Regions from separate parts of the Prosthecomicrobium sp. N25 genome, predicted to be linked through region 2. Evidence: predicted binding sites of a transcription regulator. Region 2 holds the regulator's gene; each other region holds the start of a gene.

Region 1 (7,494 bases), 310 kb from region 2:
CCGCGCCCCCGATAGGCCGGCTCCACCATCAGTCCCGCCACGTAGCCGATCGGTCCCGTACCGCCGCGGGGCGACAGCCCCGCCTCGACGGAGAGTGCCAAATAGCCCACCGGACGCTCCGCACAGGCGACGAGGACCAGTCCTCTGTGCTGGCGAGCGGCCGCGAAGACCTGCAGGACGGGCGATGCCGCGCCCGCCCGGTCACGCGCGAAGCCCTCCGCGAAGGGATGACCGGCCTGGCGATGGGCGGCGACCTCCTCGCGGTTCAAGGCCGCCGCAAGGTCCGCCACCGCTTCGCGGTCCTCGTCCCGCATCGGCCTGATCTCGATGTCCATCGCTGGGCGTCCCCCGGGGTCGACCGATGATGCCTGATGGGCCGGCGAATCGAAACGCCCGCCGGAGGGAGGAGCCGGCGGGCGTTCGATGGTCCGATCGGGGCTGGGAGGAACCCCCGTCGGCTGTGGCCGGCCGGGGGGAGGACCCGGTGCGGCCGAGGTCGTCGACGTCCTGACGCGGTGCCCGGGCGGTGCCTGTCTGGGAGGAACAACGGCACGGGACCGGGATCCAAGACCGCGGGGACAGCCTCGCTCTGGGTCCGGATCCGCTGTCGGGGGCGGTCCGGGAGGGGCGTCGTCGCCTTTGGCGTCGATCGATGACTGCAAGATAGTGCAGAATGGCTGACATATTGAAGGGGGGCGCCCGCATGTCCGTCATGCGCGTTGTGCAATGCACAATGAAGATCGAGCCATGATCCAGCCTCATCGCTCGCGGGTCGGCGAAATCCCTGGGGTAGGTTCAATCGATCCAGTCGTCGGCCCGGGAGGCCGCGACCCCCGGGATCCTATTCATTGTGCGACGCAGCAGAACGGGACCGCCGGGGGCCGGACGGACGGCATCGGCTTGCCGAGGCATCGCCGGCCGGCTCCGATTCCCGGTGCCGTCCGTGGTCGAATCCCCGAAGAGGTCGGCGGCGTTCCGCGCCCGTCTACTCCGCCGCCGAGGCGGTGCGGCGGGGCGGTCGGCGGTCGAGGAGTTCGGCGAGGAAACGGCCCGTATGGCTGCGCTCCGCCTTGATGACGTCCTCCGGCCGGCCGATGGCGACGATCTCGCCCCCGCCGTCGCCGCCTTCGGGGCCGAGGTCCAGGATCCAGTCCGCGGTCTTGATGACCTCGAGGTTGTGCTCGATGACCACGACCGTGTTGCCCTGGTCGACCAGCTCGTGCAGCACCTCCAGCAGCTTGGCGACATCGTGGAAGTGCAGCCCGGTGGTGGGTTCGTCGAGGATGTAGAGCGTGCGCCCCGTCGAGCGCCGCGACAGCTCCTTGGAGAGCTTCACGCGCTGCGCCTCGCCGCCCGACAGCGTGGTCGCCTGCTGCCCGACGTGGATGTAGCCGAGACCGACGCGCGACAGCGTCTCGAGCTTCTCCCGGATCGCCGGCACCGCCTGGAAGAAGGCGACGCCCTCGTCGACGGTCATGTCGAGCACGTCGGCGATCGACTTGCCCTTGAACTGCACCTCGAGCGTCTCGCGGTTGTAGCGCTTGCCCTTGCAGACGTCGCAGGTCACGTAGACGTCCGGCAGGAAGTGCATCTCGATCTTGATGACGCCGTCGCCCTGGCAGGCCTCGCAGCGGCCGCCCTTGACGTTGAACGAGAAACGCCCCGGCCCGTAGCCGCGCGCCTTCGCCTCCGGCAGCCCGGCGAACCATTCGCGGATGGGTGTGAAGGCCCCGGTGTAGGTCGCCGGGTTGGAGCGCGGCGTGCGCCCGATCGGCGACTGGTCGATGTCGATCACCTTGTCGAGGAACTCCAGGCCGTCGACATGGTCGTGCGGCGCCGGGTTCTCCTTGGCGTTGTTGAGCTTGCGCGCCGCGGAGCGGAACAGCGTGTCGATGACGAGCGTCGACTTGCCGCCCCCCGATACGCCGGTGACGCAGGTGAAGGTGCCGAGCGGGATGTCGGCCGTGACCGACTTGAGATTGTTGCCGCGCGCGCCGACGATGCGGAGCTGCTTGCCCTTGGTGAGCTTGCGGCGGCGCTCGGGCACCTCGATGCCGAGATCCCCGGAGAGGTAGCGGCCCGTCAGCGAGTTGGGGTCGGCCATGATCTCGGCCGGCGTCCCCTGCGAGACGATCCGCCCGCCGTGGATGCCCGCCCCGGGGCCGACGTCGACCACGTAGTCCGCGGTCAGGATGGCGTCCTCGTCATGCTCGACCACGATGACCGTGTTGCCGATGTCGCGCAGGTGCTTCAGCGTCTCGAGCAGCCGCGCGTTGTCGCGCTGGTGGAGCCCGATGGAGGGCTCGTCCAGCACGTAGAGAACGCCCGTCAGGCCCGAGCCAATCTGGGAGGCGAGCCGGATCCGCTGGCTCTCGCCGCCCGACAGCGTCCCGGAGTTGCGCGACAGCGTGAGGTATTCCAGGCCCACGTCGTTCAGGAACTTCAGGCGCTCCCGGATCTCCTTCAGGATCCGCACCGCGATCTCGTTCTGCTTCGGCGTGAGCTCCGCCGGCAGGCATTCGAACCACTGGCCCGCCTTGCGGATCGACAGTTCCGACACTTCGCCGATGTGTCGCCCGGCGATCTTGACCGCCAGCGCCTCCGGCTTCAGCCGGGTGCCGCCGCAGGCCCGGCACGGCGTCGTGGCGAAGTAGCGCTCGATCTCCTCGCGCGACCAGTCGGACTCCGTCTCGCGCCAGCGCCGCTCCAGGTTGGGGATGACGCCCTCGAAGGTCTTCCGGGTCTGGTAGCTGCGCAGCCCGTCGTCATAGGCGAACAGCACCTCCTCGCTTCCCGTCCCGTAGAGGATCGCGGACCGCCCCCGTTCCGGCAGGTCGCGCCAGGGAACGGTGAGCGGGAAGCCGAAATGCTTGCCGAGCGCCTCCAGGGTCTGGGTGGTGAAGGGCGAAGTCGACCGCGCCCAGGGCGCGACCGCGCCCTTGCGGAGCGTCAGGCTCTCGTCCGGCACCACGAGGGCGGGGTCGATCTTCTGCTCGGTGCCCAGACCCGAGCAGGTCGGACAGGCGCCGAACGGGTTGTTGAAGGAGAACAGCCGCGGCTCGATCTCCGAGATCGTGAAGCCGGAGACCGGGCAGGCGAACTTCTCGGAGAAGATCAGCCGACGCGGATCGCCCTTGTCGTCCTTGTCGTCGGCGAACTCGGCGATCGCGATCCCGTCGGCGAGCTTCAACGCGGTCTCGAAGCTGTCGGCGAGCCGGCTCGCCATGTCGGCCCGCACGACGATGCGGTCGACGACCACGTCGATGTCGTGCTTCAGCTTCTTGTCGAGGGCGGGCGCCTCGGAGATCTCGTGGAAGGCGCCGTTGACCTTGACGCGCTGGAAGCCCTTTTTCTGCAGGTCCGCCAGTTCCTTGCGGTATTCGCCCTTGCGGCCGCGCACGATGGGCGCCAGCAGGTAGAACCGCGTGCCCTCGGGAAGCGCCAAGGTCCGGTCGACCATCTGGCTCACCGTCTGGCTCTCGATCGGCAGGCCCGTCGCCGGCGAGTAGGGAACGCCCACGCGCGCGAAGAGCAGGCGCATGTAGTCGTAGATCTCGGTGACCGTGCCTACGGTCGAACGCGGGTTGCGCGAGGTGGTCTTCTGCTCGATCGAGATCGCCGGCGACAACCCGTCGATCTGGTCGACGTCCGGTTTCTGCATCATCTCGAGGAACTGCCGGGCATAGGCCGACAGGCTCTCCACGTAGCGGCGCTGGCCCTCCGCGTAGATCGTGTCGAAGGCGAGCGACGACTTGCCCGATCCCGACAGGCCGGTCATGACCACGAGGCTGTCGCGCGGCAGGTCGAGGTCGACGTTCTTGAGGTTGTGCTCGCGCGCGCCCCGGATGGAGATCGTCTTCAGGGCCGAGGCGCCAGCGCGCGGTCTGTCGGTCATCATCGCTCTCGTCGGCTGCGTCGGCGGGCAGGGTGCACGGCCCGGGGAGCCGGATGTCCCGCAAGTGGGGGCCGGCGGCCCTGTTAACAATACGAGTCCCCCGGCCGGGCGGATGGCTCCGCCGGCCCGCGACCCTCCCACGGGCCTCCTGTCAGGATCCGTCAGGAGCCGCCTGCGGGATCGCCGGATCCCGAGGCCGCCGCCGAACGTTAACGGTTCGCACGCCGTCCCTCAATCCTCGCGGCGCGACTCGGGTGGCTGGGGTGGCTTGCGTTCCGATACGGGCTTGTATAGAACGGATCGGGAACGAATGGCAAGGCCCACCGGGGACCGCACCGGCGAGGGTCCCGTCGGGACGGGCAGGCTGGTCCGTTCCGGGACAGATTGCCGTGGATAAGCCCCGCGGCGCGCGTGGCGCGGGCGCGCCGGCGGGGTAGGGTGGCGGCGGAACAGGAGGTCGTCATGTCCGGAAGCGTGAACAAGGTCATCCTGGTCGGCAATCTGGGCGCCGACCCGGAAATCCGCCGTACCCAGGACGGCCGTCCGATCGTCAACCTCCGCCTGGCCACGACGGACACCTGGCGCGACCGCCAGTCCGGCGAGCGGCGGGAGAAGACCGAGTGGCACCGCGTCGTGATCTTCAACGAGGGTCTCGCGAAGGTCGCGGAGCAGTACCTGAAGAAGGGCATGAAGGTCTACGTCGAGGGCGCGCTGCAGACCCGCGAGTGGGAGGACCAGCAGGGCCAGAAGCGCTTCACCACCGAAGTCGTGCTGCAGAACTTCAACAGCCAGCTGACCATGCTCGACCGCGGTCAGGGCGGCGGTCCCGGCGCCGGATCGGGTGACGATTTCGGCGGCGACCAGGACTTCGGTGGCGGTGGTGGTGGCGGTGGTCGCCCGGCCGCGCGGAGCGTCGGCTACGACCGCGGCGGCGGCTCCGGCGCGCCACGCGCCGGCGGCTCGGGCGGCGGCGGCAGCCGGCCCCCGGCCTTCTCCAATGCCGACATGGACGACGAAATCCCGTTCTGAACGGCGGGCGACGGGGGACGGTCCGTCGCCGATCGCGCGCGGCAGCGTGCGGTCCTGACCGCTCGAGAAGGTGCATCAGGTCGAGGACAGCCGGTCCTGGCCCGATCACGACCGGCCGAGGCGCCCACGGCCGTTTCTGACTGCCGGGCCCTACCCGGACCGTAGGACCGCGGGCGCCGCCTGGATAGCGAGTAGGCTGCTCGGGTAGCTCCCCGTCTTCCGACGCCGTCCCGGGACGTCGCCGTCCCGGGCTCGTTATCGAAGGCCGCGGTTCACTTCACCGTCTGGGCGGCCTTCTCGACGAAGCGACCGTCGAAGGTCTTGGCGAGGTCGATCTTGTCGGCCGCGAAGGTCGGCTCCACGACCTTGAGGAATTCCAGCATGCCCTTGCTCGCCTCGGCGGTGATGACGCCCGTCCGCGAATAGGTCGGCAGGCTCGCCGCCACCGCCTTGACGTAGAGCGCCTTGTCGCCGAGCCAGTATTCTTCCGGCACCGCCGCGGCGACGTCGTCCGGCGAGGCCTTCTCGAGCCACTTCAAAGCCTTGAAGAGCGCGTTGGTGAGGGCCTGGGTCGTGTTCGGGTTGGCCTTGACGAAGTCCGCCTTCAGGTAGAGCGAGGCCGCCGGGTTGGTCGACCCGTAGACCGCCTTGGTGCCCGCCTCCGTGCGGGTGTCGACCAGGATGTTGACCGAGCCGTCCGCCTCCAGCTTGGAGATCACGGGGTCGAGGTGCGAGACCGCGTCGACGTTGCCCTTCTGCAGGGCGGCGACCGCCGAGGCGCCCGAGCCGACTCCGATGATCGAGACCGCGTCCGGCGCAATCCCGTTCTTGGCGAGCAGATAGGAGACGGTCAGGTGCGTCGAGGACCCCGGCGCCGTGACGCCGACCTTGGCCCCCTTGAGGTCCGCGATCGACTTGATCGGCTTGTCCTTGGCGGTCGCCAGCACGATCCCCGGGAAGCGTCCGAGCTCGAGCACGGCGACGATGTCCTGCCCCTTCTCCTGCATGCGGATGGTATGCTCGTAGGCGCCGGTGACCACGTCGACCGAGCCGCCGACCAGCGCCTGCAGCGACTTCGCGCCGCCGCCGAAATCGTTGATGGTGACGTCGAGGCCCTGCTCCTTGAAGAAGCCCTTCCGCTCCGCGATGGTCAGCGGCAGGTAGTAGAGGAGCGGCTTGCCGCCGACGCCGAGTTCCAGCTTGGCCTTCTCGGGCGCCTGCGCGTCGGCGGGCATCGCGAAGGCGGCGACGAGACCGAGTCCGGCCAGCGCGGCGGATGCGAGATGCTTGAGCACGGGGTGAACCTCCCTCAACGGTGTCGGACGGCGGCGGTCGCCGCGGTGCGGGGTCCGCAGACTTCCTGCCCGCGTGCCTGGCGTCAAGCGCCGGACGGCGATTTCCCGGCATGCGCCTTCGTATCCTCGTCGAGGATGGCCCGGATCGCCGAGATCAGGGGAACGCGGTCCGTGGCCTGCCGTGCATAGCCGAGGTTGAATGCATAGTCGAAGTCAGCCGGGTTGAGGCCCTGATTGTGCTGCAGGATGGTCTCGAGCTTGTCGAGACCCTTCGCGATCCGGGCCTCCGGCGTCGCAGCTGCCTCGTACTCGTCCCAGAGCGCGAGGATCTTCTTGGCGAGCCGGTCGGGCAAGGGCGCGGCGAGGGTGGCGAGGTCGGCGCGCTCCTCCGCGGCCTTCCCCGGCCGGCCGGCCTGGTGGATCGCCGGGATGTCGCCCCGGATCGCCTCGCCGAGATCGTGCACGATGCAGATCTCCAGGAGCCTCGTCCTGTCGATCTCGCCGAAGCGGTCGGCGAGCAGCAGGGCCCAAAGGCAGAGCCGCCAGCTGTGCTCGGCCGTGCTCTCGGTCCGTCCGGAGGCGGTGTGCGCCGTGCGCAGGACGTCCTTGAGGCGCTCCGCGCCCCTCAGGAAGGCCAGGATGCCGGCGATGTCGTCCAGGTCGGCCGGGTCCATGCCGGCCGGGTTCGGGGCGGTCGGTGTCGTGTCGCTCATCCGAACCGGATCGCCCGGCCGCACCCGAAATGCAACCCGCAACGAAGAAGGGCGGCACCGGAGTGCCGCCCTGTCGTATCCGGGGCGGGCGGGCGCGACGCCCGCCGGCCGCTCGTCTCAGCGGTGCGTGGCGACGCGCGAGACGACGTAGCCCGTGCCGGCGCCGATCGCGACGGCCTGGACGAAGGTGACCTTGTGGCCGAGGACGTGCAGGTGGTTCATGCCGAGGATGCCCGGATGGGCATGCAGCACGCCACCGACGACGCCGCCGGCGATGATCGAGCCGGCCGCGATGGCGTAGCGGACGTCGGAGATCGGCGGGCCGTACTTCTTGTAATAGGTGCAGTTCACCTGGTCGACGGCGCCCGTGCTGCCGCAAGCCGACTTCATCGCCGCGGCGCGGGCCGCGGGGGTGTTGAGGGTCGCGTTGTAGTCGTCGATCCAGCCAGCGGAAGCACCGGCGGTCATGGCGAGCGAGGCGAACACGAAGGCGGCCGAAGTCTTGAACTTCATATGATGTCTACTCCGAAAACTGGGCTCGAAGACCAGGAGTGAACCCGGC
Region 2 (7,494 bases):
CCGCGCCCTTGTTGATGTCCTTCGGGTCGAACCAGCCGACCGCCTCCGCGGTCGAGAAGATCTCGTCGTCGCCGTGGCTCCAGCCGAGGCGCGAAAGGTAGTTCCGCATGGCCTCCGGCAGGTAGCCCATGGCCCGGTAGGCGTCCACGCCGAGCGCGCCGTGGCGCTTGGAGAGCTTCGCGCCGTCCGGCCCGTGGATCAGCGGAATGTGGGCCATGGACGGCACGTCCCAGCCCATCGCGCGGTAGATCTGGGTCTGCCGCGCAGCGTTGGTCAGGTGGTCGTCGCCCCGGATGATGTGGGTGACGCTCATGTCGTGGTCGTCGACGACCACCGCCAGCATGTAGGTCGGCGTCCCGTCGGAGCGCAGCAGCACGAAGTCGTCGAGCACGTCGTTGCGGAAGACCACGCGGCCCTGCACCACGTCGTCGATGACGGTCTCGCCCTCCTGGGGCGCGCGCAAGCGGATCACCGGCTTGACGCCCGCCGGCGCCTCCTCGGGCGACCGGTTACGCCAGCGGCCGTCGTAGCGGGGCGGGCGGCCCTCCTTCATGGCGGTCTCGCGCATCTCTTCGAGCTCGGCCTGAGAGGCGTAGCAGCGATAGGCCATGCCGCGCGCCAGGAGCTCGTGGGCGACCTCGGCGTGGCGGTGCATGCGTGCGAACTGGAAGGTCAGTTCGCCGTCCCAGTCCAGCCCGAGCCAGCGCAGGCCGTCCAGGATCGCCTCGATGGCCGCCTCGGTGGAGCGCTCCCGGTCCGTGTCCTCGATGCGCAGCAGCATCTTGCCGCCCGTGTGGCGCGCGAAGAGCCAGTTGAACAGCGCCGTGCGCGCGCCGCCGATGTGGAGAAAGCCAGTCGGCGACGGGGCGAAGCGGGTGACGACGGGATCAGCCATGGGAGGTCCGGGTCTTCGGCCGGGTCGGGCCCGGGCCGGTGGTCACGATGAGGGCGGTTCCTGTAGCATGGGTTCGCCGAAAAGTAAGCAAGGGGGCCGCGTGGAGGGCTTCCGCGGGGAGCCGGGGGGCTCGCCGGTGGATACAGACGGGAGAGAGGACGCCGGTTCCGTGCGGAGCCGGCGGCGGAGGTCCGTTGCCGCGTTCGCGGTCCCGGGAGGCGCGCGCCGGATCGCGCTGGAGGCCTCTCTCCTGCGCGAGCGGATCGCCGACACGCTGGCGGCCGAACTCGACAGGGGAGCCGGGTTTCCCTGGGCGGTGGTCGCCTTCGGGCTCGGCGCCCTCGGCTACCTGAAGCTGCCGCAGGAGCCGCAGGCCTGGGCCCTGGCCATCGTGGCGGTCGGGTTCGCGGCTGCCGCCCTGACGGCGCGGCAGCGCGGGCGCGACGCGCGCGTCCTGGTGCTCGCCGCGATGGCCGCTGCGGGGCTCTTTGCCGGCAAGCTGGAGAGCCTGGCCGTCGCGGCGCCGCGGCTCGACCGCGAGCGGACCGTCACGGTCACGGGCTGGGTCGAGGAGGCGGAGGGGACGGCGAACGGCGGCACGCGCCTCTTGGTCGCGGTGCAATCCATGGAGACCCGCGGGCCGGCGCCGGCGGAATGGCCGAAGCGGATTGCCGCGACGGCCGCCCGGGGGCGCGACGGCGGGGCGCGGATCGGGGAGGGGGTGCGCTTCCTCGCCCGGCTTCGGCCGCCCGACGGCCCCGTGCTGCCGGGCGGCTACGACTTCGCCCGGCGGGCCTATTTCGAGGGGCGCGGGGCCTCGGGCTTCGTCCTCGGCCGGGTGGAGCGCCAGGATCTCGGGCCGCCGCCCGGCGCGTTGCGCCTCGCCGCCGGGGTCGCGACACTGCGCCACGACATCGCCGAGCGGATCCGGCAGGCCCTGCCGGGGCGGGCGGGCGCGATGGCGGCCGCCCTGATCGTGGGCGAGAGCCGCGCCGTCCCGGAGGCAGACCAGGAGGCCATGCGCGCCTCGGGGCTCTCGCACATCATCTCGATCTCGGGCCTGCACATGGTCCTGGTCGGCGGCACGGTGCTCGCTGCCGTCCGCCTGCTGCTGGCGCTCGTCCCCGGACTGGCGCTGCGCATCCCGGTGAAGAAGGTGGCCGCGGTCGCGGCCTTCGCGGCCGTCACCGGCTACCTGCTGATCTCCGGCGGCGGCGTGGCGACGGACCGGTCCTACATCATGTTCGCGGTCGGCCTGCTGGCCGTCCTGGCGGACCGACCCGCCCTGACTCAGCGCACGGTCGCGGTCTCGGCGCTGGCGATCCTGGCCTTCGAACCCCATGCGGTGGCCGAGCCCGGGTTCCTGATGTCGTTCCTGGCGGTGCTCGCGCTCGTGGCCGCCTACGAGGTCTGGCGCGACCGCCCGCGCGACCCGACCCGCCTGGTGAACCCGCTGGCCGGCCCGGCCGGTCGGCTCCTGCGCTGGCTCGCCGCGCACGTGACGGGGCTCGCCTTCTCGTCGGTCGTGGCCGGCCTCGCGACGGCTCCCGTCGTGGCGGCGGAGTTCCACCGCGCGGCGCCCTACGGCGTCCTCGCCAACATGCTGGTGCTGCCGGTCGTCGGCACGATCGTGATGCCGATGGCGCTCCTGGCCATGCTGGCCATGCCGTTCGGCCTGGAGTCCTGGCCCCTCGTCCTCATGGGGATGGGGATCGAGGCCATGCTGGCGGTCGCGAGCGAGGTCGCCGGCCTGCCGGGCGGCGAGGGGCTGATCGGGCGCATCCATCCGGCGGCCCTGCCGCTCGCCGTCGCGGCGATCCTCTGGCTGACGCTTTGGACCCGTCGCTGGCGTCTCCTCGGCCTCGTTCCGGCGGCAGCCGCTGTGGCGGTCGCTCCCTTCGCGCAGGCTCCGGACATTCTCGTCGGCGCGGATGCCGAGCCGATCGCCGTGAGGGGTGGCGACGGGCGCCTGGCGGTGCTCGACGCGGCGCGGGCGCGATTCGCCGCGCAGGTCTGGCTCGCCGCAGACGCCGACCCGCGCGCCGTCCGCGACCCCGCCCTGGCGGCGGGCTGGCAGTGCGATCCGTTCGGCTGCGCGATCCATGTGGCCTCCCCCGGGACGCGGCCCCGCGTTCTTGCCGTCGTCCGTGATCCGCGTGCCTTCGACGAGGACTGCCGCCGGGCCGCGATCGTGGTCACCCGCCTGGACGCCCCGCCCGGCTGCCGGGCGCTGACCGTCGTCGTCGACCGCGCCGTCCTGGCGGAGACCGGCGGCCTCGCGCTCGGCTGGCCCGCCCGTCCGGCCAACGGCCCGCCGGCCGGAGCGCAGGGCCCTTCCGTGCCGGGGACGCCCTCGGCGGTGGCGCCCTTGCCGGCTTCGCTTCAGCCCGCTGTCGCGGGCCGGACCCGGCCCTGGAACGCCCGCCCGCCGCCGCCCGCTCCGGCCACCACCGGTTCGCGTACGGCCGAGCCGGCGGGGGCGCCCGCGCCGGTGACCGGTCGTGTGACGCAACCGGCCGGTCCCGCAGCCGACGGGCACCGTCCCGGCCGGGCCGGCACCGCCCTTCGGCCGGCACCCTCCGGGGCGCCGTCCCTGCTGCCGGACGACGACGGAGACGGCCGCGACCCGGGCGTGTCGGACTGAGGAATTCCGGCAATCGGAGGGCCGCGTGGCCGATCCGGTCAGTAGCGGCGGATGAGGCCGACGAGCTTGCCCTGGATCTTGACGCGATCGGGTCCGAAGATGCGGGTCTCGTAGGCCGGATTGGCGGCCTCCAGGGCGATCGACGCCCCCCGCTTGCGCAGGCGCTTCAGCGTCGCCTCCTCGTCGTCCACCAGCGCCACCACGATGTCGCCGGTGTCGGCGCCGTCGGCACGCTTGATGACCACGGTGTCGCCGTCGAGAATGCCGGCCTCGATCATGGAGTCCCCGCGCACCTCCAGGGCGAAGTGCTCGCCGCCGGCGATGAGGTCCGCCGGGACGGGGATCGCGTGGGTGTAGTTCTGGATCGCCGAGATCGGGGTGCCGGCGGCGATGCGCCCCATCACCGGGATGGAGACCGCGCCGTTCTTGTCGTCGCCGGAGCCGACCGGGCGTTGCCTGCCGAGGCTTCCCTCGATCACGGAAGGCGCGAAGGCCTTGCCGTTGCGGGCTGCCGCGAGGCTCGGCGCGACCGAGTCGGGGAGCCGCACCACCTCGAGCGCACGGGCGCGGTTCGGCAGGCGGCGGATGAAGCCGCGCTCCTCGAGCGCTGTGATCAGCCGGTGGATGCCGGACTTCGACTTGAGGTCCAGCGCGTCCTTCATCTCGTCGAAGGAGGGAGGCACGCCCGTTTCCTTCAGGCGTTCGTGGATGAACATCAGGAGCTCGAGTTGCTTGCGGGTGAGCATGGGTCCTGTCGCCCCTCGGGTTCGGTTTGGTGGTTCGAATCCTTCGTCGCCACTCTGCCGCTCGGGCGTCCGGATCTCCTATGGGGGACGGGGGTCGTCTCCACGAAAACCTGGATGAAGCCTGTGACGTGTACAAAGCGCGAACTGAAGCTACACGTTCTCTCCATGTTCTACAAGCGTCAATTTTCCGTTAAAACGGACCGGGAACGAAGAATATGCGGCCGGGAACGAACCCGAACGCTGCGGAACGGGCCGCGGCGGTCCGGCGCCGGAGCGGGCTGAGACGGTCAGGAGAGGGGGATGATTCGGCACCGGCCGCCGGCGGGGAGCGGCGGGGCGTTCGGGGCGCGCAGGACCAGGCAGTCCGCCCGGGCGAGGCGGGTCAGCATGGAGGAGTCCTGGACGGGGAAGGGGCGCACCCGGGGCAGTCCGCTTTCGTCCCGGCTTTCGATTTCGGCGCGCAGGTAGTCCTGCCGATGGTCGTTGGCGGCCAGGTCGACCGCCGCCACGGCGTCGACCTCCGGGTCGAGCAGGGGGGCGACGCCCAGGAGGGCGCGCAGGAGGGGTTTCAGGAACAGGATCGCGCAGACGAGGCTCGAGACCGGGTTGCCGGGCAGGCCGAGGACGCGCATGGGCCCGAGGCGGCCGGCCATGAGCGGCTTGCCGGGCCGCATGGCGATCTTCCAGAAGGCGAGCTCCATGCCGGCGTCGCCGAGGGTCCGGCCGACCAGGTCGAGGTCCCCGACCGAGGCGCCGCCGAGGGTGACCAGTACGTCGGCCCGCGTCTCGAGGGCGGCGGCGATGCGTGCCCCGATGGCGGCCTCGTCGTCGGGCGCGATGCCGAGGTCGACGGGCTCCCCGCCGAGCGCGCTCACCATCGCGGCGACCCCGAAATTGTTGGACGCCACGATCTGGTCCGGGCCGGGCGTCTCGCCGGGGCGGACGAGTTCGTCCCCGGTCGCCAGGACGGCGACGCGCGGGCGACGGCGCACCTGGAGGACCGGGTGGTTCATGGCCGCGGCGAGCGAGACCGCCCGCCAGTCGAGCCGCGTGCCGGCGTCGATCAGGCGTTCGCCGGCCTGGAAGTCGAGCCCCACGGGCCGGACGTTGCGGCCGCGCGGGGTGGCGTCGAGCGCCAGGATGGTGCCGTCCGCGGCAACCTCCGCGTTCTCCTGGATGAGCACCGTGTCGGCGCCTTCGGGCACGGGCGCGCCGGTGAAGATGCGCAGGGCCTCGCCGGCACCGAGGCGGCCCTCGAAGGCGCGGCCGGCCGGCGCCGTTCCGATCACGCGCAGGCGCGCCGGGACGGCGGCGATGTCGGCCGCGCGGAGGGCGTAGCCGTCCATGGCCGAGGCCGGGAAGGGCGGCTGCGTACGGGTGGCGGTCAGGTCCTCGGCGAGGACCCGGCCTTCCGCCTCGGCGAGCGCGACCGACTCGGCGCCGACCGGCACCACGCCGGCCAGCATGCGCGCCCGCGCCTCCTCGACCGACAGGAGCGGGGATCCGGACACCGCCATGGCCGTCACTCCGCCCGCCAGTCGCCGGACTTGCCGCCCGACTTCTCGAGCACCCGGACGCCCTCGACGATCATGCCGCGGTCGACCGCCTTGGCCATGTCGTAGATGGTCAGGCACGCGACGGTGGCAGCCGTCAGGGCTTCCATCTCGACCCCCGTCTGACCGCCGACATGCACCGTCGCGCGCACGACGAGGCCGGGCAGAGCCTCGTCGGGCTCGATCTCGACGGCCGCCTTGGTGAGGAGCAGGGGGTGGCAGAGCGGGATCAGCTCGTGGGTCCGCTTCGCCGCCATGATGCCGGCGATTCGCGCCGTCGCCACCACGTCGCCCTTCTTGGCCTGGCCGGCGCGGATCATCGCCAGGGTTTCGGGCTTCATGCGCACCCGCCCCTCGGCGACGGCCACGCGCCGCGTCACCGCCTTGTCGCCGACGTCGACCATGTTGGCCGCGCCGGTTTCGTCGATATGGGTCAGTCTCGCCGTCACGGGATGCCTCGCGCCGCTCGCCGGGGTCGGCAATCTAGCCGCGACGGGGGGCGGGCGGAAGCGGCCGGGGTCGGTGACGAGATCACAGACGGCACGCCTCCGGGCTATTACGGACCGAACCGATCGCAAGCTCGACGGTTCGGGCGCGGGGCAGCCCTGGGAGCAGCGGCATGACGGACTGGTTCGACGGCGTGTGGCTCTCGCGGGTCCAGTTCGCCTTCACGATCACGTTCCACATCGTCTTTCCGGCCTTCACGATCGGGCTCTCGGCCTTTGTGGCGACGCTTCACCTGCGCCATCTCCGGACGGGCGATCCGATCTTCCTGCGGCTCGCGCGCTACTGGACGAAGATCTTCGCGGTCTCTTTCGCCATGGGGGTCGTGTCCGGGATCGTGCTCTCCTACCAGTTCGGCACCAACTGGAGCCGCTTCTCGCTGGTGGTCGGCAACGTGGTCGGACCGCTCATCGGCTACGAGGTGCTGACCGCCTTCTTCCTGGAGGCGACCTTCCTGGGCATCATGCTGTTCGGATGGGATCGGGTGTCGCCCGGCATGATGGCGGCGAGCGCGACGGCGGTCGCGGTTGGGACCCTGCTCTCCGCCTTCTGGATCCTCTCGGCGAACAGCTGGATGCAATTTCCGGCCGGGCACGCGGTCCGCGACGGGATCGCCTACCCGGTCGACTGGATCGCGGCGATCTTCAACCCGACCTTCCCCTACCGGCTCGCCCACATGGTGACGGCGGCCTACCTGACCACCTCCATCGTGGTGATGGCGGTCGGGGCGCGGCATCTCCTCGCCTCCCGCTTCATCGACGAGAGCCGGATCATGCTCCGCATGGGGCTCGGCATGGCCCTGGTCCTGGCGCCCCTGCAGATCGTCATCGGAGACCTGCACGGTCTCGCCACGCGCGATCACCAGCCCGCGAAGCTCGCCGCCATCGAGGGGCACTGGGACGGGTCGCATCCCGCCGACCTCCTCCTCTTCGCGCTGCCCAACGCCGCGGAGGAGCGCAACGACTACGCGATCGGCATCCCGCGCCTCGCGAGCGTCATCGTCACCCACGACTGGAACGGGCTCTTCAAGGGCCTGAAGGACTTCGCCCCGGCGGACCGGCCGCCGGTCTGGCCGGTGTTCTTCTCGTTCCGCCTCATGGTCGGCCTCGGCGTCCTGATGGTCGCGCTCGCGGCCTGGGGCGGCTGGCACTG
Region 3 (7,494 bases), 740 kb from region 2:
GGCGAGCAGGACGCCATCACGCCGCCCGATCTCGCCCGCGAGATGCACCAGGGCATCCCGGGCAGCCGTCTCGTCGTCGTGCCGGGCGCCGGCCACCTGTCGACGCTCGAGGCCCCCGAGCCGGTCTCGACCGCGCTCGGCCAATGGCTGGACGCCTGACGGGCGGGGGAGGGCCTGCGCGGGCCCGCGCGGGCCCCAGGCTTCAGTTGCCGGCCTTCTGGAACGTGTAGTCGCCCGGGGCCTTGACGATCGCCTCGTAGGTGCCCTCGGCCGCGCCGCCACCTTCGAGATCGAAGGTCAGCACCAGGCGGTCGCCGTCCATCTCGACCGTGGTCTCCTTGACGTCCGCCCCGAGTTCGAAGACCTCCGCGATCTCCAGGCTCGCCTCCACGGACGGCCCGGCCTGCGTGTAGGCGATCCACTGCACATAGAAGCGGGCCCGGATCTCGGTCGTGCCCGAGCGTGTCACCACGATCCGGTAGGCGCCCGCCTTGCCGGAGGTCGACCACTCGCCGACGAGCCGCATCTCCTCCACCTCGGCCGGGATCTGCGCGATCCGGTCGGAGGCCGGGTCCGCCCGGCCGGGCTGAGCGGCCGCGGCAAGGAGGACGAGGCCGAGGAGGGTGCGTCGGATCATGGGCGGGACCGTCTCTGAAGGCGGCGGATTCGCCGCGCTGGTTTCCGGGCCGGACACGTGAAGACCAGATGAACGGCCATTTCAAGACGGGTTCAAGGCCCGCGCCCCAGGATCGCCACAGTCAGATCCGGGAGACCCGCCATGACCCTCGACCGCGCCCAATGGGGATTGTCCCTCGTCGTCGCGCTGTTCATGACGATCAAGATCGCCGGCCGCCTCTGGGCCCTCGCCCCCGAGGCAAGCCCGGCCATCGTCCTCCTCCACTACGCCGCGCTCGCCGTCTTCCTTGCCGGCGCCATCGCGGCGGGTTTCCTCTTCGTGGAGAGAATCATGCTAGGCCAGCACCCTAAGAGGAATTCGCGTTAAGAGATGGACGGAGAGACCTCACTTCATTTCTCGAGTCTACTCAAACCTTTGCGGTCGAGCTCCAGCGCTGCACCCGTGCTATCGAGCCGGAGCTTAGATGCAGACCCTAGTATCGCCGAGGCAAGGTGGTCCGCTGCGTTTAGTTGAACGGCCTCTGAACTCTGCGGCGTCCGACGGAACAAGTCGTGTGTTATGCCTGTCAATAATGCTTCGGGTATGTCGCTCTGGCGTGCCATCTGCCATTCCAGCGCGGACTCTATCGCCCAACTTGCGCGGTCAATGTCGATCTGCGTTTGTCTAACAACAAACTCAGCTTCGGAGTTTCTCTTGAACCATTCATTCTGCCAGCGAAGATAAAATCCCAACAAGCTCACGAGCACAGCAAAGGCAAGAAGCGAGCGAAGCATGAGCCATCCAATCATGACTAGATCTCGGTCGCGTTCCTGTGAGAGGTACTCATGAACATCCCAGAAACTAAAAATCATTGCACATGCTGATATGCAAATAAAGATGAAGCATGTTATGGTGATAGGGGTCCGAAGACCGACTGTATCTTTACTGAGGGCGAACTTAGAAACCTGAGCTTCCAGAGCAGATTTTATATCCTTCCGGATTTCACGTCTTGCATGAGTATTAGTTCTATCATCTACTTGCCTTCTAATTGCTTCGAGTTCCGATCGCTGAGCCTCAAGCCTGATATTTTGTTCTTCATGCCTCGCTAAAAGTGAAGCGCGTTCAGCTTCGAATTCAGTACTGAGTCGCCTTCGTTCCTGTTCGAGAGTGTTGATGTTATCGACAAGCAACGTATTGTATTTTTCAATTATAGACAGTTGAGTGGCTTCAAGAGCCTGGATCGTTGAACTTACGTTGAGCGTATCAATCTTTCCCTTGTTAGAAGCAAATGCATACTTACCTATTTCCTTATGAGCAAACAATAGAAATGCGAACAGCTGCTCTCGATTCTCAGGTTGCACCCCCCCCATTCTGAGGGGAATTGTGGATCCAATTAGTGTTAACTCTATCAAGAATTGAGTCCGCGTTACTTGTCCTCGCAATCGTGAAAGTAAACCCCGGAACCTGCAACTGCGCTTGATGAATTGCCGAAGAAGAGGGGTGAGCAATCAACATTTCAACTTCAGCACTGGAGAGGCTTATTGATTCAGGGTACCCTTGGACATAAATTGAAGCCGATAGAAGTGGGAATTCCGCAATAGACGCCCTTAGGAATCGAATTATTGAACGATCGTCCAGTCGCGGCACGTGGTAGGTATTGTCACTCAAGAATAGACCCCCTCAGATATCCAGATCGAGATCGCTCGCGAAGGCGGCTTTTTCGGTGATGAAGGCGAAGCGGGCTTCGGGCTTGTTGCCCATCAGGCGCTCGACGGAGTCCTTGGTCGCGTCCTCCTGGCCCTCGATGACCTCGACGCGCAGGAGCGTCCGGGTCTTCGGGTCCATGGTGGTTTCCTTGAGCTGGAACGGCATCATCTCGCCGAGGCCCTTGAAACGGCCGATCTCGGGCTTCTTGTTCCTGAAGACGGACGCCATGAGCTCGGCCTTGTGGGCGTCGTCGCGGGCGTAGACGGTCTTGGAGCCGTGGGTGATCCGGTAGAGCGGCGGCACCGCCAGATAGAGATGGCCGCGCCGGATCAGGTCCGGCATCTCGCGGTAGAAGAAGGTGATGAGCAGCGAGGCGATGTGGGCGCCGTCCACGTCCGCGTCGGTCATCACGATGATCTTGTCGTAGCGCAGGTCCTCCTCGCGCCAGGCCTTTCCGACCCCGCAGCCGAGCGCCTGCACCAGGTCGGCGAGCTGCTGGTTGGCGCCGAGCTTGTCGCGCGTCGCGTTGGCCACGTTGAGGATCTTGCCGCGGAGCGGCAGCACCGCCTGCGAACGCCGGTCGCGCGCCTGCTTGGCCGAGCCGCCGGCCGAATCGCCCTCAACGATGAAGAGCTCCGACCCCTGCGCGGCCGTGTCCGAGCAGTCCGCCAGCTTGCCGGGAAGGCGCAGCTTGCGGATCGGCGTCTTGCGCAGGATCTCCTTCTCCTGCCGCCGTCTAAGCCGCTCGTCGGCCCGCTCCAGCGACCAGTCGAGCAGCCGGTCGGCCTGCGCGCGCGAGCCCGCGAGCCAGTGGTCGAAGGCGTCCTTGATGGCCGTGTCGACGATGCGCAGGGCCTCGGCGGTGGCGAGCTTGTCCTTGGTCTGGCCGACGAACTCCGGCTCCCGGATGAAGACCGAGAGCATCGCCCCGGCCGTCGTCATGACGTCCTCGGCGGTCAGGATGGCGGCCCGCTTGTTGCCGACCAGATCCGCATAGGCGCGCAAGCCCCTGAGCAGCGCGACCCTGAGGCCCTGCTCGTGCGTGCCCCCCTCCGGCGTCGGCACCGTGTTGCAGTAGGAGGAGACGAAACCGTCGCCGGCGAACCAGGCGACCGCCCATTCGACCGCGCCGTGGCCCGAGGTCTTCGCCGTCCGCCCCGCGAAGACGTCGTCGACGGCGAGCCGCTCGCCCTTCAGCTTCTCCGCCAGGAAGTCCTTCAGGCCCCCGGGAAAATGGAAGACCGCCTTGTCGGGCGTCTCGCCGCCCGCCACCAGCTCCGTCGGGCAGGACCACCGGATCTCCACCCCGCCGAAGAGATAGGCCTTCGACCGCGTCATCCGGAAGACCCGTGAGGGGTCGAACTTCGCCGCCGGCCCGAAGATCTGCGGATCGGGGCGGAAGCGCACGGTCGTCCCGCGCCGGTTCATGACCTCGCCGAGCTCCTCGAGCCCGGTCACCGGATGCCCGCGCGAAAAGCGCTGCCGGTAGAGCCGACGGTTCTTGGCGACCTCGACCTCGAGGCTCTCGGACAGCGCGTTGACCACCGAAACGCCGACCCCGTGCAGGCCGCCCGACGTCTCGTAAGCCTTGCCGTCGAACTTGCCGCCCGAATGGAGCATCGTCATGATGACTTCGAGCGCCGATTTGCCCGGATACTTGGGATGCGGGTCGACCGGAATGCCGCGACCGTTGTCCGAGACTGTCAGCGTCCCGTCCGCCTCCAGCCGCACGTCGATGAAGCTGGCATGGCCCGCCACGGCCTCGTCCATCGCGTTGTCGATCACCTCGGCGAAGAGGTGGTGCAGCGCCTTCTCGTCCGTACCGCCGATATACATGCCGGGCCGCCGGCGCACCGGCTCGAGCCCCTCCAGGACCTCGATGTGGGAAGCGTTGTACTCGGCCTCCCCGGGCGTGCCGGACCGCATCGGAACCGCCCGCAGGGGCTTCGGCGCGGGCGCGGCCGGACGCGGCGGGGCCTCCGGCTCGGGGAGCTTCGCGAAGAGGTCTTGGGACTTGGCCATGGGGCTCCGGTCGGACGGCGTCATGGGCGGGTGCTACCACGAATCGCCTGTGATTGTCTCACGGATCAGAGCGCGCCGCGACCAAAATGTTCCGGTTCCGTTCCTGTGGGTCCGCTGCGGATCGTCGGCGCGATCCGGCACCGGGAGCGGGCCGGAGCGCCCCGTCTCGCGCCGCGCGCGATCAGGCGAGGCGCTCCGCTCGGCGCGAAGGCGCTGCCCGGCCTCAGCCGTTGAGCGCGGACGTCGCCGGCATGGCGATCCGGCTCGCCGCCGGGGCACGGCGCGTGTGAGCGGTGACGATCGCGGCGAAGACCAGCATGGCCGAGATGGTGACGAGCGAGCCCGCGATGGCGACCGGTTCCCCCCAGGGCTTCGACAGCACCGCCCCCGCGATCCCCGGCGCGATCAGCACGAGGCCTGTCGTCGCGAGCCCGAGATGCAGGCCCGCCGCCTTGCCCTCCGCCGCCGGCACGACCTTGTAGAAGAGGCCCGCCAGGAACATCGACACGAAGCCGACGAGATTGATATGGGCGTGGACGGGCGCGAGGCTGTGGTCGTGCGAGGCCCCCATGACGATGCCGAGGCCCATGCCCGTGAGGGCCGCGAGCACGCCGAGGCGCAGGAACCAATTCCCGATCATGTACACTTCCTCCGATTGGCCCGGCGCCGGATCGAACCGGCGCCGCTCCCCTGACCATCGGGAGGGCGCGGAATAGCCGCCGCCCCGGAGAGGCGCAAGGCCTTCCGCGGCGGCGAGGGTATCACGATCAGGTGTGGCGCGCGTGATCCCGGTTTCAGGTCCGCTTCTTCAGGAACCACAGCGGCTCGAACGGCTTGCCGGGATCGAGCAGGAACGTGCCCGGCATGGAGCGGACGGCGCCCCGGCTGTCGAAGGCCGGCGAGAGCTTCAGCCGCCGCGGATTGGCGTTGAGGCGGTCGATCGTGCGGATGAGCGAGCCCTCCTCGGCGTGTGTCCGGCCGACCGCCTCGGGCTCCGCGTCGAGGTGCTCACCGAGCAGGCGGTCCCGGATGGCGGCGATGCGCCGGCGGGTCGCCGGGCTCGTCCCCTCGATGGCGATGTCGCATTCCGTGTCGAGGCCGACCGAACGGTTGTTCAGGTTGGACGACCCGATCCGGAGTAGGAGGTCGTCGACGACGACCACCTTGGCGTGCACGTGGATCGGGCACTCCGTCTCCTCCCGCCCGGGCGAGGACGGGTAGAAGACGCGCAGCCGGTCGTGGCGGTCGTGCCGCCTGAGATGCCGGATCAGGCGCTCGCCGTTGATGCCCATCACGAGCTTCTCGAAGAAGCCGCGTGCGCAGAAGGTCAGCACGACCACCACCTCCGGGCCGTCCTCCCGCTTCAGGTGGTCGACCAGGATGTCGCGGATGTAGCGGGCCGTCAGGTACTGCGCCTCGATGTAGATGGAGCGGCGGGCCGCCCGGATCGCCTCCGCGGTCAGGAGTGCCGCCTCGCGCACGGGCTCGTGCGGCCCCCAGGCGGGATGCGTCCGCGCGATGCCGATCGGCTCGCGCAGGAATTCCGGCTCCACGCCTTCCGGCCAGATCCCCGGGTTCCGGACGGGTGCCGGCACGACCTCGCCGGTCGCGATCCGCCAGCGCTCCCGCGCCAGGTCGCCGAGCGCCACCGCCGCCGGGCCGTCGACGACGGCCTGCACGTCGTGCACCGGCCCGTAGGCCTTGCCCTCGTAGGTGACGCGGCGCGGGTCGTCGGCCTCGTGCCGGCAGCTGTCCCAGCGCCGGACGGTCAGGTCCATGCCGCCCACGAAGGCGAGGCTGTCGTCGATGGCGACGAGCTTCTGGTGATGCGCGGCGTAGATCGGGTGCTTGGAATCGAGCCGCACGCTGATGCGCGGGTGGTCCTGCCAGGGCGCCCCGATGAGGAGCGGCAGGGGCGCGCCCGGCGCGTGCACGACCGCGACGCTCCAGACCAGGATCCGCACCTCGAGCTCCGGATGGTCCTCCACGAGTGAGCGCAGGAGGTCGCCGAGCGCGGGCGCGTCCGGCTCGGGCCGCAGCGTGATCTTGCCATCGAAATCCCAGCCCAGGATCGTGATGGACCGGCGCGCCTGCCGCAGCGCCGTGTCGAGGGCGGCGAAATAGGCCTCCGCGTCGACCAGCACGGCGGCCCTGTCGGCCTCCTCGAGGCGCCAGCAGGTCTCGCCGGGGCGCAGGATCCGGTGCGGCTCGCGCCGCTCGTCCTGAACCTCGGAGATGCCGCCGAGGATCGCGGTCTCGGTCTCGCTCAAACGCCGCAGCATGCCGGCTCGCCTCGCATTCATGCCTTCCACCGAAGGACGCGCCCACCGGGACGGGGGCGTTCCCGCGCGCAGCCCAAGCGGACGACGCGCGGGAATCGAATGCGTAACGGCCGCTAAGGTTCCGCCCGGCCAAGGACTTGGCCCGGGCAGAGCCCTCACAGCATGGCGGCGACCAGCGGGGCGACCTCGTGGGTGCCGCGCCAGATCATGTCGAGGGCCACGTAGAGGATCACGGCGAGACCCACATAGGCGATCCAGCGATGCTTCTGCAGCAGCTTGGCGATGAAGCTCGCCGCGATGCCCATCAGCGCGATGGAGAGGACGAGGCCGAAGACCAGCACCCAGGGATGCTCGCGCGCCGCGCCGGCCACCGCCAGCACGTTGTCGAGCGACATGGAGACGTCGGCGACGACGATCTGCCAGGCCGCCTGCGCGAAGGTCTTCTGCGGCGCCCCCGGTGGGCCCGCCGCGATCGTGCCGTCGGCGTTGATGTCGACATCTTCCAGCGCCTCCTCGGCGTCGACCTCCTCGGCATGGGTGGTGCGCAGCTCGCGCCACATCTTCCAGCACACCCAGAGGAGCAGGATGCCGCCGGCGAGCAGGAGGCCGACGATCTGGAGGAGCTGGGTCGTCAGGCCGGCGAAGACGATGCGCAGGCCGGTGGCGGCCACGATGCCGATCAGGATGGCCTTGTTGCGCTGCTCGCGCGGAAGCCCGGCGGCGGCCAGGCCAATCACGATGGCGTTGTCGCCGGCGAGCACCAGGTCGATCATGATGACCTGGAGAAAGGCGGAGATTACTCCGCTCGACAGGATTTCGGACATGGGTCGTACCTCTCCACACGGAATCGCGTCGGGGAGAGGCCCG
Region 4 (7,494 bases), on a different contig from region 2:
GCGTCGGCGGCCCGTACACGCAGGCGGACGTCACCAACTTCGCCAATGTGCTGACCGGCTGGTCCTATGTCAGCAAGTGGGAGGCGGACAACGGCTGGCTCGGGGCCACCCAGGCGGTCGTCGGCCAGTTCGTCTACCGCGACCAGGGCCACGAGCCCGGCCCCTTCACGGTGCTCGGCCGGAGCTGGCCGGCCACCGGCCAGCAGCAGGGCCTCGCCGTCCTGCGCATGCTGGCCGCCCATCCCGCCACCGCCCAGCACCTCGCTTTCCGCATGCTGGTCCACTTCGTCACCGACGCGCCGACGGCCGCCATGGTGAAGACGCTCGTCGACGCCTTTACCAGGTCCGGCGGCGACCTCAAGGCGATGGCCCGGGCCCTGGTGCTCATGCCGGAGGCCTGGTCGGCGCCGCTTTCGCGCATCCGCACGCCCTACCTGTCGATGGTCGCCCAGCTCAGGGCGTCCGGCAAGGCCGTCGACACCACCAACGAGAACGCCGTCAACTGGGCCCTCTCCACTCTCAACCACGCCCCGTGGCAGTGCCTGACCCCGGACGGCTATCCGGACGAGAGCTTCGCGTGGATCAACCCGGACGCCGTCCGGGTCCGCGAGGACGCCGCCTACATGGTCGCCGGCATGGTCCAGTCGGGCTACGCCGGCCCGGCCCCGAAGGATCTCGCCGCCCAGCTCTACCCCGGGTCCCTCTCGGCCGCCTCGCTGCAGGCCGTGACCCTCTGGCCCGATACCCGGCGCGGCCTCGCCACCCTGTTCATGACCCCCGAATTCCTGCGGAGCTGACGATGGCGCAAGACCACGACGACATCGACCCGCGCATCGCCGCCGCCGCTGCGGCCGGATGCGAGGAGTCCCGCCTCGCCCTCAGTCGGCGTGCCGTCCTCGGCCTGTCGGCGAGCTTCTTCTCCTGGGCCATGGTCCCCGGCTTCGCCGAGGCCGGCAGCGCCACGGACCCGCGCCTCCTGATCGTCGTCCTGCGCGGCGGCATGGACGGCCTGAACACCGTCGTCCCCTTCGGCGACCCCGACTACGTGACCCTGCGCGGCGGCCTCGCCATCCCGGCCGCCTCGACCATCGCCATCGACGGCTTCTTCGGCCTCAACGCCGCGATGCCGAAATTCGGCGCCATGGTGCAGGCCGGCGAAGCCGCGGTCGTGCACGCGGCCTGCGTGCCGCTGCGCAATCGCTCCCATTTCGACTGCCAGGACAATCTGGAGAACGGCCAGCCCGGCCAGGTCTCGACCGCCCCGAGCGGATGGCTGAACCGGCTCCTGACCGCGCTGCCGGCCGGCAGCCCCGTCCGTGTCAACGGCGCCCTGCAGGTCGGCCCGGCCCCGCTGATCCTCGCCGGGCCCGCCCCCGTCCTCGGCTGGTCGCCCGCCGCCTTCGGCCGCCCCGACCAGGTCTTCGACAACAACCTCGTCAACCTCTACCGGACCGCCGACCCGGTGCTCTACGACAACCTCTCCCGGGGCCTCGCCGCCAACGCCATGGCGACCGCGGCCGGCACCTCGACGACCGGCACCCTGACCTCCCTGCAGAAATCGTTCCGCGGCGCCGCCGCCCTGATGGCGCAGCCGACCGGGCCCCGCATCGCCGTCCTGTCGGTCACCGGCTTCGACACGCACATCAACCAGGCGAGCGCGCTCGCCGCCGTCCTCGGCCAGCTCGACACCGCGCTCGACGACTTCCGAACGGTCTCCGGCGCGGCCTGGAGCCAGACCGTCGTCGCCTGCGTCACCGAATTCGGCCGCACCGCCAAGACCAACGGGACCTACGGCACCGACCACGGCGTCGGCACCGTCGCGCTTCTCGCGGGCGGCTCCGTCCAGGGCGGCAAGGTCTACGGCGACTGGCCCGGCCTCGCCGCCGCGAACCTCTACGAGGGCCGCGACCTGAGGCCGACAACCGATCTCCGCGCCGTCTTCAAGGGCCTGCTCGCCGACCACCTCGGCGTCGGCCGGACCACGCTCGACACGGCCGTATTCCCGGGCAGCGGCGCGATCGCCCCGATGACCGGCCTCGTGAGGGCCGCCACCGCGCCCGCGCCCGCGCTCGCCGCCGACAGCGTCGCGGAGAACCCGCGGTCCGCGAGAGGGATCGCCAAGTTCCGCCGGCTCAATGCCGCGATGATGTGAGCCGGACCGGCCGGGCCGTCGCGCGGGAGAGGCGAGGCCCGCCCTGCCGCATCCCTGCCGCATGATCTATATAAAGGCTCGCGGAGAACGAGTCGGAAACATCCATGGCCGCTGGCAAGCCTTCTTCCCGTTCGTCGGCCTCGGCCGACGACGCCTTCGACGATCCCTTCGCGGAGGGCTTCCCGGGCGACGCTCCCCTTGCGTCCGGTCCCGAAACCGATGCGCAAGACGAGCCGCCCTTCGAGGAGCCGCCCTTCGACGTGCGCCCGGCTCCCGCCCGTCCCGCCACGAACCGGCCGGTCGATGCGCCCGCGCCCCGCCCGGGCGGCATCGCGGCCCGCGCCGCCGGCGCCCGCATGCCGGCCGAGACCGGCTACCTGCAGGGCCTCAACCCCGAGCAGCGCGAGGCCATCCTGTCGACCGAGGGCCCGCTCCTGGTCCTCGCCGGCGCCGGCACCGGCAAGACCCGCGTCCTGACCACCCGCATCGCCCACATCCTGGCGACCGGCCGCGCCCGTGCGAGCCAGATCCTGGCCGTCACCTTCACCAACAAGGCCGCGCGCGAGATGAAGCACCGCATCTCCGCCCTGGTGGGCGAGGCGGTCGAGGGCATGCCCTGGCTCGGCACCTTCCACTCGATCGGCACCCGGGTCCTGCGCCGGCACGCCGAGCTGGTCGGCCTCAGATCCGATTTCACCATCCTCGACATGGACGACCAGCTCCGGCTCCTGAAGCAGGTCATCCAGGCGGAGGGCATCGACGAGAAGCGCTGGCCCGCCCGCCAGCTGGCGAGCTTCATCGACAGCTGGAAGAACAAGGGCCTCGGCCCCTCCGAGGTGCCCCCGCTCGAGGGCCGCGCCTTCGGCAACGGCAAGGGGGCCGCGCTCTACCAAGCCTACCAGGACCGCCTGCGCACCCTCAACGCCTGCGACTTCGGCGACCTTCTCGTCCACGTGATCCGCATCTGGCGCGGCCACCCGGACGTGCTCGCCGACTACCAGCAGCGCTTCCGCTACATCCTCGTCGACGAGTACCAGGACACCAACGTGGCCCAGTATCTCTGGCTGCGCCTGATCGCGACGGGCTCCAAGAACGTCTGCTGCGTCGGCGACGACGACCAGTCGATCTACGGCTGGCGCGGCGCCGAGGTCGACAACATCCTGCGCTTCGAGCACGACTTCCCCGGCGCCAAGGTGATCCGCCTGGAGCGCAACTACCGCTCCACCAGCCATATCCTCGCCGCCGCCTCCCACCTCATCGCCCACAACGAGGGCCGGCTCGGCAAGACGCTCTTCACCGACCTCTCCGACCCGGACGCCGAGAAGGTCAAGGTGGCGTCGGCCTGGGATTCCGAGGAGGAGGCCCGCTCGATCGGCGAGGAGATCGAGCGGCTCCAGCGCCAGGGCCATCCCCTGAACGGCATCGCCATCCTGGTCCGCGCCTCCTTCCAGATGCGCGAATTCGAGGACCGCTTCGTCACCCTCGGCATGCCCTATCGGGTGGTCGGCGGCCCGCGCTTCTACGAGCGCGCCGAGATCCGCGACGCCCTGGCGTATTTCCGCGTCACCTGCCAGCCCGCCGACGACCTCGCCTTCGAGCGCATCGTCAACGTCCCGAAGCGCGGCCTCGGCGACGCCACCATCCAGCAGCTGCACACCTTCGCGCGCGCTCGGTCCATCCCCCTGGTGCAGGCCGCGGCCGAGATCGTCGAGACCGAGGAGCTGAAGCCCAAGGCGCGCAGCGCCCTGAAGGACCTCGGCACGTCGTTCGGCCGCTGGCGCAACCAGCTCGACGCGTTGTCCCATACCGAGCTCGCCGGCATCATCCTGGACGAGTCCGGCTACACCGGGATGTGGCAGCAGGACCGCTCGGCGGAAGCCCCGGGCCGTCTCGAGAACCTCAAGGAACTCCTCCGGTCCATGGAGGACTACGAGTCCCTGCCGGCCTTCCTGGAGCACGTCTCGCTCGTGATGGACGCCGACAGCCAGGCGGAGGTGGACGCGGTCACCATCATGACGCTCCATTCCGCCAAGGGTCTGGAGTTCGACACCGTCTTCCTGCCGGGCTGGGAGGAGGGCCTGTTCCCGCACCAGCGCGCCCTCGACGAATCGGGCCGGGCCGGCCTCGAGGAGGAGCGGCGCCTCGCCTATGTAGGCCTGACCCGTGCCCGCCGGCGCGCCCGCATCTGGTTCGCGTCCAACCGCCGCATCCACGGCTCCTGGAGTTCCTCCATCCCGAGCCGCTTCCTGGACGAACTGCCGGAAGCCCACGTCGACGTGGTCGAGCCCTCCTCGAACTATGGCGGCTACACCCAGAGCCGCTTCGACCGGATGGACCCCTTCGGCTCGTCCTACACGTCCCCGGGCTGGCAGCGTGCCCGCAAGCTGCGCGAGGATAGTGGTGCGGGCGCGGCGGAGGCCGGCGGCTTCGAGGAGGCGCGGGCCGGCTACGCCGCCGGGCCCGGCCATGGCCGCCGGGACGAGATGCGCGACCGCTGGGGCAATCCGGTGCGTCAGCGCCGCGCCGGCGCCGTGATCGAGGGCGCGCTAGTGGCCAAGTCGGTCGCCACCGAGCAACCCCTTTACGCGGTCGGAGAGCGCGTCTTCCACCAGAAGTTCGGCAACGGCACGGTCGCCGAAGTCGAGGGCAACAAGCTGACGATCGACTTCGACCGCGCCGGTCGCAAGCGGGTGCTCGACAGCTTCGTCGCCCGTCCCTGAGACTGCTTGATCTGCAGGAAAATACGCACTTACGTTGCGTTACAGGGGAACGCTTCTGTATTTTTTCCAGTGTGAATAAGCTGAATGGTCTCGGTCCATGATAGGGATCAAATGCAAATCAATCGATTTGCATCAGAGTCGTTGCGTTGCGGTGCCGCATCGACAGCCGCCGGCAGGCGGAGCAGGCTCGGGGTGCCACCGAGGAATTCCAGACCAGACCAGAACGGGGTGAGCCCGGATGCTCGACGTCCTGCCGCAGTCAGGCCACAGGCCCCGGTTGGCTCCGGTCGTATCGGACGAGTGGCGCGAGATCGTCCGCCAAAGCCCGGCCATGATGCATTCCGTCGACGGCTGCGGGCGCCTGATCGAGGTCTCCGACGAGTGGCTGCGCGTCCTCGGATACCGGCGGGACGAGGTCATCGGCCGATTTTCGGGCGAGTTCCTGACCGATGCGAGCCGGATCTACTCGCACGAGGTGCTCTTCCCGACCTTCTCCCGGACCGGCGTCCTCAAGCAGCAGCCCCAGGAGTTCCGCCGCAAGGACGGCAGCGTGCTCGAGGTCGAGATCAGCGCCACCATGCAGGGCGAGGGTTCGAATGCGCGATGCCTGGCCATCCTGGCCGACGTGAGCGCGCGAAACAACGCTCAGCGCCGCGTCGTCGAGCAGGAGCGCCTGAACCGGGAAACGCTCGCCTATGTCCCGGAATTGATCATCCGCGCGCTGCCGGACACGACGGTGGTGTTCGTCAATCGGAAATATTGCGAGTTCTTCGGCATCGCCGAGACGGAGATCGTCGGCCGGCGCGCCACCGACGCCCTGTCGCCGGAACTCGCCCGCGAGGTTCTCGACCTGATCGCCGCAATGACGCCCGAGAACCCGCTGACCATGCACGAGAACCAGCAGTTGCGCAGCGACGGCGCCCTGCGCTGGCTCGCCTGGACGGACCGTGCGATCTTCGGGCCGGACGGCCGCGTCATCGAGATCTTCAGCGTCGGCCGCGACAACACCGAAGCCCGGGCGCTGTCCGACAACATCCGCCGGCAACATCAGAAGCTGGCGGCACTCTACCGGGAGCTCAGCCAGGCGCACGAGAACCTGAGCCAGTTCAGCCGGATCCTCTCCCACGACTTGCGTGAGCCGCTGCGCAAGCTGGTCGGCTATTCGGACATGCTTCGGGAGACGCTGGACGGGGACGACCCCGAGGAGATCGAGCAGGCGGCCGGAGTGATCCAGAACGCCGCCGCGCGGGCCGAGACGATGATCACCGACCTGCTGCACTATTTCCGTGCCTCGGACGCGGAACTCCAGCGCGTGCCGATCTCGCTCGCCACCCTCGTCGACGACGTCGTTCGGGACCTGTCCGCCGACATCGAGGCGGCCGGGGCGACCGTCGAGGTCGCCGTCGACCCTGCCCACGCTGTCAGCGGCGACATGGTGCAGGTCCGCCAGATCCTCCAAAATCTCCTCGCCAACGCCGTGAAGTACCGCAAGCCCGGCCGCCCAGTCGAAATTAGGGTGAGCACCAGCGAGCACCGCCGTCGCGGCCTTTCCCTGGATGTGGCCGACAACGGCATCGGCTTCGACATGCAGTACCAGCGCCGCATCTTCGAGCCCTTCCGCCGCCTGCACAGCCGCGACGAATACGCCGGCACCGGCATCGGGCTCGCCATCTGTGCGACCGCCGCCCGTCGCCATGGCTGGACAATCGAAGTCGAGAGCCGGGTGGACGAGGGCTCCACCTTCTCTCTCGTCATCCCGCGCGGCAGCGTTCTCTGCCCCACCCGCTCTACACGCAGCCTGGAGGCGACCGCGCGCCCATGACCACCGCCAAGATCCTGCACATGCCGATCCGCCGCCGGCCGGCCCCCACCCAGGGCTCCGTCGCTCCGCCCTCGCCCGACGGCAAGGGTCCTGCGATTCTCCTGGTCGAGGACGATCCGGCCGACGCCAAGCTGTTCGTCTGGTACGCCGGCAAGGCGGGACTCGACCCGCGCCGCATCACGGTCGCCCCCTCGATCGCAGAGGCCGAGCGCCGGCTCGCCTCAGAGTCCTTCGATCTGCTGGTGTTCGATTTCTGGGTCGGGCCGGACAGCTCCGCCCAGATCATCGCCGCCAGCCTGGCGCGGGAGAACGGGCCGCCCGTGGTCGTCCTGTCGAACCTCTCGCCGGAGGAGATGCTCGAGGTCTATCACCCGAGCGCGCGGCTGCGGGTTCTCTCGAAGGGCGAACTCACCGCGGCCGCCATCAAGCGCGCCATGTCCGAATTTGGGACGGGACAGACGTCCGCCCCGCAGGGAACAGAGGACCGTTCCACCATGCGCGATGTCGTCTCCAAGATGCGCGCCACGCTCGACCGGCTGGAAGGCTTCCTCGCCGCGGCGGACAGCCATCTCTCGTCGGGAGATCCCGAGATCGCCCACGGGGTCGTCCTGTCCGCCGCCGGCCAGATCGAGTCGCTGAAGGCCCAGTTGGATCTGCTCGACGCGATCCCCCCGGGCGGCTCCGGCGAGCCCCGCTGACGGAGCCGGCCGACGCGTGTCCACCTACCTCGCCACGCTGGAGGGCCCGGCCGCGCTGGTGACCGCCGTCGCGGACCGCCTCGGCGACGACGAGCGGGCCGG

What was found. Region 2 encodes LexA, which represses DNA repair genes until DNA is damaged. Its sites were predicted from a motif close to TGTTCNNNNTGTGTTCNG; they were not measured.
Region 1: a site for LexA is predicted at 4,187-4,204, ahead of ssb (single-stranded DNA-binding protein). Genes of this name have one in related genera too.
Region 3: a site for LexA is predicted at 4,433-4,450, ahead of parE (DNA topoisomerase IV subunit B). Genes of this name have one in related genera too.
Region 4: a site for LexA is predicted at 2,236-2,253, ahead of WBG79_RS25140 (ATP-dependent helicase). Genes of this name have one in related genera too.

The regions. Positions count from the first base shown of each region.
Region 1 is NZ_JBBCAT010000001.1:2,728,407-2,735,900, forward strand. Features, by position in the region: gene WBG79_RS12460 (GNAT family N-acetyltransferase) at 1-335, opposite strand, end outside; gene uvrA (excinuclease ABC subunit UvrA) at 986-3,898, opposite strand; gene ssb (single-stranded DNA-binding protein) at 4,358-4,924, shown strand; gene WBG79_RS12475 (ABC transporter substrate-binding protein) at 5,197-6,159, opposite strand; gene WBG79_RS12480 (HD domain-containing protein) at 6,303-6,932, opposite strand; gene WBG79_RS12485 (hypothetical protein) at 7,050-7,445, opposite strand.
Region 2 is NZ_JBBCAT010000001.1:3,037,390-3,044,883, reverse strand. Features, by position in the region: gene gltX (glutamate--tRNA ligase) at 1-895, opposite strand, end outside; gene WBG79_RS13835 (ComEC/Rec2 family competence protein) at 1,065-3,539, shown strand; gene lexA (transcriptional repressor LexA) at 3,578-4,285, opposite strand; gene WBG79_RS13825 (molybdopterin molybdotransferase MoeA) at 4,573-5,802, opposite strand; gene moaC (cyclic pyranopterin monophosphate synthase MoaC) at 5,808-6,287, opposite strand; gene WBG79_RS13815 (cytochrome ubiquinol oxidase subunit I) at 6,458-7,494, shown strand, end outside.
Region 3 is NZ_JBBCAT010000001.1:2,295,983-2,303,476, forward strand. Features, by position in the region: gene WBG79_RS10380 (alpha/beta fold hydrolase) at 1-159, shown strand, start outside; gene WBG79_RS10385 (hypothetical protein) at 203-637, opposite strand; gene WBG79_RS10390 (hypothetical protein) at 779-1,003, shown strand; gene WBG79_RS10395 (hypothetical protein) at 1,027-1,977, opposite strand; gene parE (DNA topoisomerase IV subunit B) at 2,297-4,345, opposite strand; gene WBG79_RS10405 (hypothetical protein) at 4,569-4,985, opposite strand; gene WBG79_RS10410 (phospholipase D-like domain-containing protein) at 5,140-6,627, opposite strand; gene WBG79_RS10415 (TerC family protein) at 6,783-7,451, opposite strand.
Region 4 is NZ_JBBCAT010000005.1:146,149-153,642, reverse strand. Features, by position in the region: gene WBG79_RS25150 (DUF1800 domain-containing protein) at 1-797, shown strand, start outside; gene WBG79_RS25145 (DUF1501 domain-containing protein) at 800-2,152, shown strand; gene WBG79_RS25140 (ATP-dependent helicase) at 2,257-4,872, shown strand; gene WBG79_RS25135 (sensor histidine kinase) at 5,111-6,694, shown strand; gene WBG79_RS25130 (hypothetical protein) at 6,691-7,392, shown strand; gene WBG79_RS25125 (50S ribosomal protein L11 methyltransferase) at 7,409-7,494, shown strand, end outside.